DNA from 3 places in the Delftia sp. genome. Region 3 is predicted to be linked to each of the others. Evidence: predicted binding sites of a transcription regulator. Region 3 holds the regulator's gene; each other region holds the start of a gene.
What was found. Region 3 encodes FNR, which switches genes on or off when oxygen is low (the NO sensors DNR and NnrR bind a similar motif). Its sites were predicted from a motif close to TTGATNNNNATCAA; they were not measured.
Positions count from the first base shown of each region.

Region 1: a site for FNR is predicted at 1,933-1,946, ahead of AC5I49_RS19515 (type IV pili methyl-accepting chemotaxis transducer N-terminal domain-containing protein). Genes of this name have one in related genera too.
Region 2: a site for FNR is predicted at 1,229-1,242, ahead of cyoA (ubiquinol oxidase subunit II). Genes of this name have one in related genera too.

Region 1 is NZ_JCABYI010000030.1:645,793-649,030, forward strand. It holds gene AC5I49_RS19515 (type IV pili methyl-accepting chemotaxis transducer N-terminal domain-containing protein) at 1-1,899, opposite strand; gene AC5I49_RS19520 (ChaN family lipoprotein) at 2,062-2,946, shown strand; gene AC5I49_RS19525 (putative bifunctional diguanylate cyclase/phosphodiesterase) at 2,950-3,238, opposite strand, start outside.
Region 2 is NZ_JCABYI010000037.1:192,615-195,852, reverse strand. It holds gene cyoB (cytochrome o ubiquinol oxidase subunit I) at 1-22, opposite strand, end outside; gene cyoA (ubiquinol oxidase subunit II) at 88-1,134, opposite strand; gene AC5I49_RS26630 (MFS transporter) at 1,432-2,769, shown strand; gene AC5I49_RS26625 (hypothetical protein) at 2,910-3,209, opposite strand.
Region 3 is NZ_JCABYI010000009.1:201,300-204,537, forward strand. It holds gene ccoG (cytochrome c oxidase accessory protein CcoG) at 1-104, shown strand, start outside; gene AC5I49_RS07255 (FixH family protein) at 162-476, shown strand; gene AC5I49_RS07260 (hypothetical protein) at 658-945, shown strand; gene fnr (fumarate/nitrate reduction transcriptional regulator Fnr) at 1,027-1,746, opposite strand; gene hemN (oxygen-independent coproporphyrinogen III oxidase) at 1,908-3,238, shown strand, end outside.

The sequences.
Region 1 (3,238 bases), on a different contig from region 3:
TCACGCGTTCGAGGGGAGAGCCTGCGCCGGCGCCCCGGCCGAGGCCGACGGCGGCAGCTCGATCAGCACGCGCGTGCCCTCGCCGGGACGGGAGTGGACATGGACCAGCGCCTGCGCCAGCAGGGCGCGCTCGCGCATGATGCCCAGGCCCACATGCAGCGAGTCCGGCGCCACGTCGGCGGGGACGAAGCCGCAGCCGTCGTCGCAGACTTCGAAGCGCCAGGGGTGGCGCCCCACGCGCAGCTGCACATGCCTGGCCCCCGCGTGCTTGCGCACGTTGGACAGCGCCTCCTGCACCATGTGCAGCACCTGGATCTGCACATCGGGCGCCAGCGGCAGGCCCTGGCCCGTCATGCTCAGCGAGGTGGCAATGCCCGTCTGGTGCTCGAACTTGGACAGCGTGGCGCGCAGCGCGGCCTCGATGTCCTCGGCGCTGGTGCGCGTGCGGAAATGCACCAGCAGCTCGCGCACGTCGGCATAGCATTCGCGCACGCCCACTTCCAGCTCGCCCAGGCTGCGGTCGCGCGCCTCGTCGCGGCCCTTGGCCACGGCGTCGCGCAGCAGCTGGGTCTGTATCTTGAGAAAGGCCAGCGACTGGGCAATGGAGTCATGCAGCTCGCGCGCGATCAGGCCGCGCTCCTCGGCCACGGCGGCTTCGCGCTCCAGCGCCGTGGCGCGCAGGCTTTCCATGGCGCTGGCCAGGTGGCGCGCCATGGCGGACAGCAGGTCGCGCATGTCGTCCGTGAGCACCACGCTGGAGCGAAAGAACAGGTTGACCTCGCCCAGCAGGCGCTGCTGCAGTTGCACGGGGATGCTGACCACGGTCTCGAAGCCGGCCTCGCGGCAGTGCGGCAGCTGCAGGTCGCTGGCCGGCGTGATGGGGATCACGCGCAGCCGCGCCTGCTCGCGCGGCTGGCCGCACAGGCAGGCGCCCGTGTGCAGGCAGTGCTCCTGCACCGACATGGACTGGGGCAGGCCGTCGCCGGCCAGCAGCACGTAGCGCTCGTTGGCCTCGTCGGACCAGCGCACCGTGGCCGCATCGGCCTGGGCCGCCAGGCGGACCTGGCGCACAAAGCCTTCGGCCAGGGACTGCAGGCTGGCGGCCTCCGACGCCTGCACGCTGACCGCGTACAGCGCCTGCAGCTGCTGGTGCTGCACGTTGAGGCTGGCGGTCTTCTCGCGCACCTTGTCCTCCAGTTCGGCGTGCGAGCTTTGCAGCGACTGGGCCATCAGGTTGAAGCCTGCGGCCAGCTGGCCGAACTCGTCGTCCACCTCCACGCTCATGCGCGTGTCCAGGTGTCCGCGCCGCATGCGCTCCAGCGCCGAGCGCAGCTGGCCCACGGGATGCAGCACCAGCCAGTAGCTGGTGGCCATGAAGCTCACGGCCGCGATGATGGCCAGCGCCATCAGACACATCTGAAACAGGTGCAGGATGGCCGTCCAGCGCGAGAGCCGGTCCTCGATGGCTTCGACAAAGGCGTCCACCTCGCGCACGAAGGCATCGGCGCTGCCCATGATGACCTGCGCGTCGACATGGTCCTCGGCCTGCCACTGCGTGCGCAGCGCGCTCCAGTCGCGGCGTATGCGCTCGTAGCGCGCCCTGACCTCGTCGCTCCAGGGCACGAACAGCGGGCGCGACATGTCGCCGCTGCGCAGCAGGTCCAGGCTGGCGTCGAACTGCTGCGCGCGCGCCTGCCACTGCGCAGGCGCCTCGTTCTGGCGCGCCATGGCCATGCGCACCATGCTCATGCGCAGCCGCCCGGCCTCGTTCACGGCGGCCGCGCCGCCCTCCAGCTGCCAGGCCACCCACAGCGTGAAGCCGATCGATGCCACGGCCGCCAGCAGGCAGGCCGCGCCCATGAGCAGCAGCTTGGTCGAAAGCGAGGGCTTGCCATGCATGGTCGCACTGTAGCCACGGCGCATTTGCGCGTCTTGACCTGAATCAAGCGCCACCCGTTTGCGCCGTGCCCCCGCCCCGATTCCTAGGATCCTTTCCAACTGCCCCCAATGCCCACAGGGCCTATGGGGACCCCGGGCAAGGCCAGTGATTAGCATGGGGCCATGCAAGTCCGCTCCCCCCTCCGCCCCTTCATCCGCACCCCGCGCCTTGCCGGCCTGGCTGCGGCCGCATGGCTGGCGGCAGCCCTTGCCGGCTGCGCCAGCTCCTCCACACCGGCGCGGGACTGGACGCAGCAGCTGCAGCGCTGGTCCGACGCACCCCTGGTGCTGCTGGGCGAGCAGCACGATGCGGCGGCCCACCAGGCCTGGCAACAGGCCACGGTGCAGCAGCTGGCCACGCAGGAGCGCCTGGCCGCGCTGGTGATCGAGATGGCGCCGCGCACGGGCTCCACGGCCAGCCTGGCGCGCGATGCCTCCGAGGACGCTGTGCAGCAGGCCCTGCAATGGCAGGACGCCGCCTGGCCCTGGCCGCGCTATCGCGGCGTGGTCATGGCCGCCGTGCGCGCAGGCGTGCCCGTGCTGGGCGGCAACCTGCCCCGCGCCGACATGAAGCAGGCCATGCGCAACCAGAACCTGGACACCCACCTGCCGCCCGAAGCCTGGCAGCGCCAGCTCGACGCCATCCGCGAAGGCCACTGCGGCCTGCTGCCCGACACACAGCTGCCGCCCATGGCCCGCATCCAGCTGGCCCGCGATGCCAGCATGGCCGAGGTGGCCAAGGCGGCGATCAGGCCTGGCAAGACCGTGGTGCTGGTGGCCGGGCGGGGCCATGTCCTGCGCGGGGTGGGCATCCCGACCTGGTTGCCGGAGTCCGCAGCAGCCAAAGTGGCCGTGGCGCAGGCAGGCGAGACATCGGTGGCGCACGAATCCGATGTGGACTGGCTGCAGAAGACGGACGCCTTGCCGGCCAAGGATCACTGCGCAGAGCTGCGCGAGAAGTTCAGGAACCCGCCGGCACCGCGGGCGGATGCGGGTCGGGTGGACTGAGCTTCACCCCTGCACGGCCCACATTCCCTCGTTGCCCGAGACCCACTCGCCGAACGCCTGCGCAGGCATGGGCTTGCTGCACAGATAGCCCTGGAAGAAGTCGCACCCCTTGCCGCGCAGGAATGCCAGCTGCTCGGCCGTCTCCACGCCCTCGGCCAGCACCTTCAGCCCCATGGCATGCCCCAGCGCGATCACCGACCCGCTGATGGCCATGTCGTCGGCGCTGTGCGGGATGTCGCGGATGAAGCCCTGGTCGATCTTGAGCAGGTCCAGCGGGAAGCGCTTGAGGTGG
Region 2 (3,238 bases), on a different contig from region 3:
CCGGGGAGGTATGTTCAGACATATCGAGTCTCTTAGGTCGTTTTGGAACGGGCGGCGGGCTGGCCGTCGTCCGCTTCCGCTATCTGCTTATTGCTGTGCGCTGGCGGCCGAGCCGTCGCGCTGGTCCAGGAAGGCCACGACGCGGTCGGCGTTTTGCACCGTGCACACATCCTGGGGCAGGTTCATGCCCACGGCCTTGAGATAGGCTTCACCGCCTGCGGCATCGATGGCCATCATGTGGTGCATGCACATCTTGCCTTCCTCGACGCAGCGGTTGAGCACCTTGTCGTACAGGCCTTCGTCCACGGTGGCGAAGCGCTCGACCGGGTTGCGCTCGCTGGGCTTGACCAGATTCAGGTAGGTGTCGCGGTTCAGGGCCTTGCCTTCGGACTTGGCCTTGGCAACCCACTGCTCGAATTCCTCGTCGCTGAGGCCGTGGAACTTGAACGTCATGCCCGAGAAGCCGGCGCCGCTGTAGTGCGATGCCAGGCCGTGGAACACACCGGTCTTGTTGATCACTGCGTTCAGCTCGGTCTGCATGCCGGGCATGGCATAGATCATGCCGGCCAGGTCAGGCACGTAGAAGGCGTTCATCGTCGAGGTGGCGGTCAGCTTGAAGTGGATGGGACGATCCACGGGAGCGGCCAGCTCGTTGACGGTGGCGATGCCCTTTTCAGGGATGAAGAACAGCCACTTCCAGTCCATGGCCACGACCTGCACTTCCAGCGGCTTGACATCGGTGCTCAAGGGCTTGGAGGCCGAGACGCGGTCCAGCGGGCGGTAGGGGTCGAGCTTGTGGGTGCTGATCCAGGTGATGGCGCCCAGCGCGATGATGATCATCAGCGGCACGGACCAGATCACCAGCTCCAGCGTGGTGGAGTGGTGCCATTCGGGGTCGTAGTGGGCCTCGGTGTTCGACTGGCGGTATTTCCAGGCGAACAGCAGCGTGAGGATGATCACCGGGATGATGATGATCAGCATCAGCAAGGTGGCCGTGACCACCAGGTTGCCTTGCTGCGCGGCGATATCGCCGGCCGGGTTGAGCACGACGGCTTTGCTGCAGCCAGTGAGACTGGCTGTCAAAGCGGCCGCGGTGAGCCACGCAGGCCCACGGAGTTCCTTGATTTTTAGCATGCTAGGGGCGCAACAAGAGCGCGTTTACATAGAAACGCGGATTACAAGATCCGGGCAAATGTATTACGAAGTATAAATTTGTCCATTGGACATTTTGTCCAACGTCAAGGAGAAGCCGGGAACTTTCTGCTACCTGGCGGGGCAGGCAGCGGGGTCCCGGCGGCCCGGAGGCCGCATTTTTCGGCCGCGCGCAGCAGGAAAAACACCAAGTCCGGTCGAGGTGAAACCGCCTTGCGCCAGATCAAGCGAGGGCGTAGAACGGAGCTGTCAGTGAGACGAGACAAGGAGCATCCATCTATGAGCGGCCTCGACACAACTGCAAGCTTCCCCAACGGAAGCTACGAAAGCAAGGAATCTCTGTCCCGCGCCGACACCCACGAAGATGTCACGCCCAACGAGATCGCCGTCGGCGTGATCCTGGGGCGATCCTCGGAGTACTTCGACTTCTTCGTGTTCGGCATCGCCTGCGTGCTGGTCTTCCCGGCACTGCTGTTCCCCTATCTTTCCAAGCTTGACGGCACGTTGATGTCGTTCGGCATCTTCGCGCTGGCCTTCGTGGCGCGGCCGTTGGGCACGGCGCTGTCCATGGCCGTGCAGCGGCGCTGGGGCCGGGCGACCAAGCTGACGCTGGCGCTCTTCCTGCTGGGCGTGTGTACGGTGGGCATGGCTTTCCTGCCCAGCTACCAGCAGGCGGGCGTGAACGCCATCATCGTGCTGGCGCTGCTGCGCATCGGCCAGGGCATTGCACTGGGCGGCTCCTGGGATGGACTGCCGTCGCTGCTGGCCATGTCGGCGCCCCAGAACCGGCGGGGCTGGTATTCGATGATCGGGCAGTTGGGTGCGCCGCTGGGCTTTGTGCTGGCGGCAGGCCTGTTTGCCTTCATCTATGCCCATGTGGATGCCGACGAGTTCCTCAGCTGGGGCTGGCGCTATCCCTTCTGCGTGGCCTTTGCCATCAACGTGGTGGCACTGTTTGCCCGGTTGCGCCTGGTGGTGGGCCAGTCCTACACCGAGCTGCTGGCGCAGCGCGAGCTGGAGCCCATGGGCGTGGTGCCGCTGATGCGCGACGAGGGCCGCAACGTGGTCATCGGCGCCTTTGCAGCCCTTGCCAGCTTTGCGCTCTTCCACCTGGTGACCATCTTCCCGCTGTCCTGGATCTCGCTGTATTCGGACCAGTCGGTGAACCATGTGCTGGGCGTGCAGATCGTTGGCGCCTTCTGTGCAGCCGGCGCCATCATGGTTTCGGGCTGGCTGGCCGACCGGGTGGGGCGGCGCAACACGCTGGGCACCATGGCCTGCCTGATCGGCATCTTCAGCTTTGTGGCTCCCTGGCTGCTGGGCAGCGGCACCACGGGCAACAACGTGTTCATCATCGTCGGCTTCATCCTGCTGGGCCTGTCCTACGGGCAGGCGGCAGGCACGGTGACGGCCAACTTCCCCTCGCGCTATCGCTATACGGGCGCGGCCCTGTCCTCGGACATGGCCTGGCTGGTCGGCGCGGCCTTTGCCCCGCTGGTGGCGCTGGGCGTGTCCTCGCGCTTCGGACTGGTGGCGCTGGGCATCTATCTGCTGTCGGGCGCGCTGTGCACGCTGGCGGCGCTGGGCATCAACCGGGCCATCGAGACGCGCGACTGAACGGGCCCTTGCAAGCCAAAGGCCGGCTCTGCCGGCCTTTTTTGTCGCCGGGCCGCCCCAAGGCAAAAAGCTGGCCCCCTGGGGGCAGCGGACCTTGCGAAGCAGGGGAGCGTGGGGGCATTTTCCGTTGCGGCTCCGCCTCAGGGGTTTTCACCGTAGCGCTGCTTGAAGTCGAATTCGAGCCTGTCGCAGTCCTGCACCGATTCAAACTGCTGCGTCTTGCGCTCGGCCTCAGGCCTGGCGGTTTCCTTGCGGCAGATCTTGATGGTTTCGCGCTCCACCCAGCGCGCCTCGCCTTCGGGCGTGGACAGCAACTGGCCAGCCAGCATGAGCACAGCGAAGAAGGCCACGGGCAGGCCGATGAGCCAGGGCACGATGCGGCTTTTGCCTGGTTGGGCCGGTTCGGCGGAATGAGGCTCGGGTGTCGGTGGTTGCGCCATGGTGTGCTTGCTGTGGTTCCGGCTGGCGA
Region 3 (3,238 bases):
GTTCCGCCGAGCCGGGCTCGCACACCGTATTCTTCGATATCGATGCCGTGCATTCAGGCGCGGGACGCGCGTCCGAAAAGGCCGTCTTCCTGGTGCCCCGGTGATATGTCTGGCCGGCGCCGCCCAGGCTGCGCCGGCTGTTTGAAAGAAAGAGGTTATCCATGTCTTCCAGTCCCGCAGTCTCCGCGCCCGCCACGGCCCCTTCGCATCCGGACGCCGGCAAGCCCTGGTGGAAGTTCGCCCATGTCTGGCTCGTGGTGGCCGGCCCGGCCGCCGTCGTGGTGGCTGGCGTGGTCACGGCCGTCATTGCGATCAATGGCGCCGATCCCGTGATCGATCCTGACTATTACCGCAATGGCATCACCATCAACGAGCGTGCCGATGGCGTGCGCGAAGTGCCCAAGAGCCTGGCGCCCGCGGTCACCGGCCGCAACCACGCGGCCACGCCCGCGCAGGACCATCCCACGGACCGCTGAACGCAGGAAAATGCCGTGCACAAGGCCGCAGTCGCGGCCTTTTTGCATGGTGGATGGCATCTCCAGCATGCGCGAGGGCCAAGGGTTTCCTACAGGCAGTGCAGGGTGCGCAGGGCTTGGCACGGTGCGAGGGCGGCGCGCACAATGAAAGCCACCCCTCGACAGCTCAAGGAGATCGCTGATGTTGGCCCAACGCTGGATGTGGATTGCCTGGCCGGCCTTTCTGGCCGCCGCCGTGATGGAGATGCTGGTATTCGCCTTCGTGGACCCGCTGGAGCTGCACTGGCTCGGCGACCTGGGCTGGTCGCGGCAGGGAATCTACACGCTGGCCTTCTTCGCCTTCTGGGGCGTGACCATGCTGTCCAGCCTCATGACCACCATGCTGGGACGCTCCACGCACGATCTCAACGACGGCGTGGTCTCCGAGCCGGACCCAAATCTGGCCATGCAGGGCCTGGGGCGCGATTGAACCTGCGTGCACTGCAATGGCAATGAACAAGGCCCGCGATCGCGGGCCCTGTTCATTGCCGGGGGGCGGGGCCTTGCGGCGTCACTGGCACTGCTGGCTGTTGACGATGCGCTTGAGCGCGTCCGTGTCCAGGATGCGCAGATGGCGCTGGCGCACCTCGATGATGTTTTCTTCGGCAAACTTCGAGAAGGTGCGGCTCACCGTCTCCAGCTTCAGGCCCAGGTAGCTGCCGATTTCCTCGCGCGTCATGCGCAGCACCAGTTCCGACTTGGAAAAGCCCCGGGCGTGGAGGCGCTGCACCAGGTTGAGCACGAAGGCGGCCAGGCGCTCCTCGGCACGCATGCTGCCCAGCAGCAGCATCACGCCATGCTCGCGCACGATCTCGCGGCTCATGACCTTGTGCACATGGTTTTGCAGGGCCGTGACCTCGCGCGACAGGTCCTCCAGCTTGTCGAAGGGCATGACGCAGACCTCGGCGTCTTCCAGCGCGACCGCATCGCAGGTGTGGTGGTCGTTGACGATGCCATCCAGGCCGATGATCTCGCCGGCCATCTGAAAGCCCGTGACCTGGTCGCGCCCGTCCTCGGTGGCCACGCAGGTCTTGAAGAAGCCCGTGCGGATGGCGTACAGCGAGGTGAAGGACTCACCGTTGCGAAACAGCAGGCCGCCGCGCTTGACCTTGCGGCGCGTGGCCACGATGTCGTCGATGCGCTGCATCTGCTCGGCATCCAGGCCCATGGGCATGCACAGCTCGCGCAGGTTGCAATTGGAACAGGATGCTTTGATGGTCTGAAGGTTCATGGAGTAAACATCAGCGGCGCAGCAGTGCGCCGGCGGTGACCTCGTGGATGGCGATGAGTTGGATCAAATTGTCGCAGCACTGCCGCGAACAACTCTTGATATGAGTCAAGGACGCGGCCAATGGGCTGCGGCACAGTGGACGACATTAGAGGAAAAAACCCATGACCGCTGTCACCCCAGAGCTGCTGCGTCGCTTCGACGTACCGGGGCCCCGATACACCTCGTTCCCCACGGCCGATCGTTTCGTGGAGGCTTTCGGTGCTGAAGACTATATCCTGGCACTTGAGCACCGCAAATCGAGTACCGCAGCGCGGGCCATGCCTTTGTCGCTGTATGTGCATGTGCCGTTCTGCGAGTCGCTGTGCTACTACTGCGCCTGCAACAAGATCGTGACGCGCCACCACGATCGCGCGGCCGTCTACCTGGACTACCTGGCGCGCGAGATGGCCTTGCACACGGCCCATTGCGGCAAGGGCCAGGCCGTCAGCCAGCTGCACCTGGGCGGCGGCACGCCCACCTTCTTCTCGGACGATGAACTGCGCACGCTGATGGCCCTGCTGCGCGAGCATTTCAAGCTGGAGCCGGGCGGCGAATACTCCATCGAGGTCGATCCGCGCACCGTCAGCGTCGAACGCCTGGCCGTGCTCAAGGAACTGGGCTTCAACCGCCTGAGCTTCGGCGTGCAGGACTTCGACGAACAGGTGCAGATCGCCGTGCACCGCGTGCAGCCGGCCGAGCAGGTGTTCGCGCTGGTGGCAGCGGCACGGCAGCTGGGCTTTGCCTCCATCAACGTGGACCTGATCTACGGTCTGCCCAAGCAGACGCCCGAGTCCTTCGAGCGCACGCTGGCCCAGGTCAATGCGCTGCGGCCCGACCGCATCGCGCTCTATGCCTATGCCCACCTGCCCGAGCGCTTCAAGCCGCAGCGGCGCATCGCGGCCGAGGACCTGCCCCAGGGCGCCGACAAGCTGGCCATGCTCTCGCGCTCCATCGCGGCCTTCATGGACGGCGGCTATGTCTACGTCGGCATGGACCACTTCGCCTTGCCCGAGGACGCGCTGGCCGTGGCCAAGCGCCAGGGCCGGCTGCATCGCAACTTCCAGGGCTACAGCACCCAGCCCGACTGCGACCTGATTGCGCTGGGCGTGTCGGCCATCGGCAAGGTGGGGGCCAGCTACAGCCAGAACGCCAAGACGCTGGAGGAGTACTACGACGCCATCGACGCCGGCCACCTGCCCGTGGTGCGCGGCCTGGCACTGTCGCGCGATGATCTGGTGCGGCGCGCCGTCATCATGGCCATCATGTGCCAGGGCGCCGTGCTGTTCGAGCCCATGGAGCAGGCCTGGCTGCTGGGCTTTCGCGAGTACTTCGCCCCCGAGCTGGCGGCGCTTCAGGACCTGCAGGCCAAGGGGCTGGTGCAGATCAGCGACGAGGGATTCCAGGTCACGCCCATGGGCTGGTACTTCGTGCGTGGCGTGGCCATGCTGTTTGA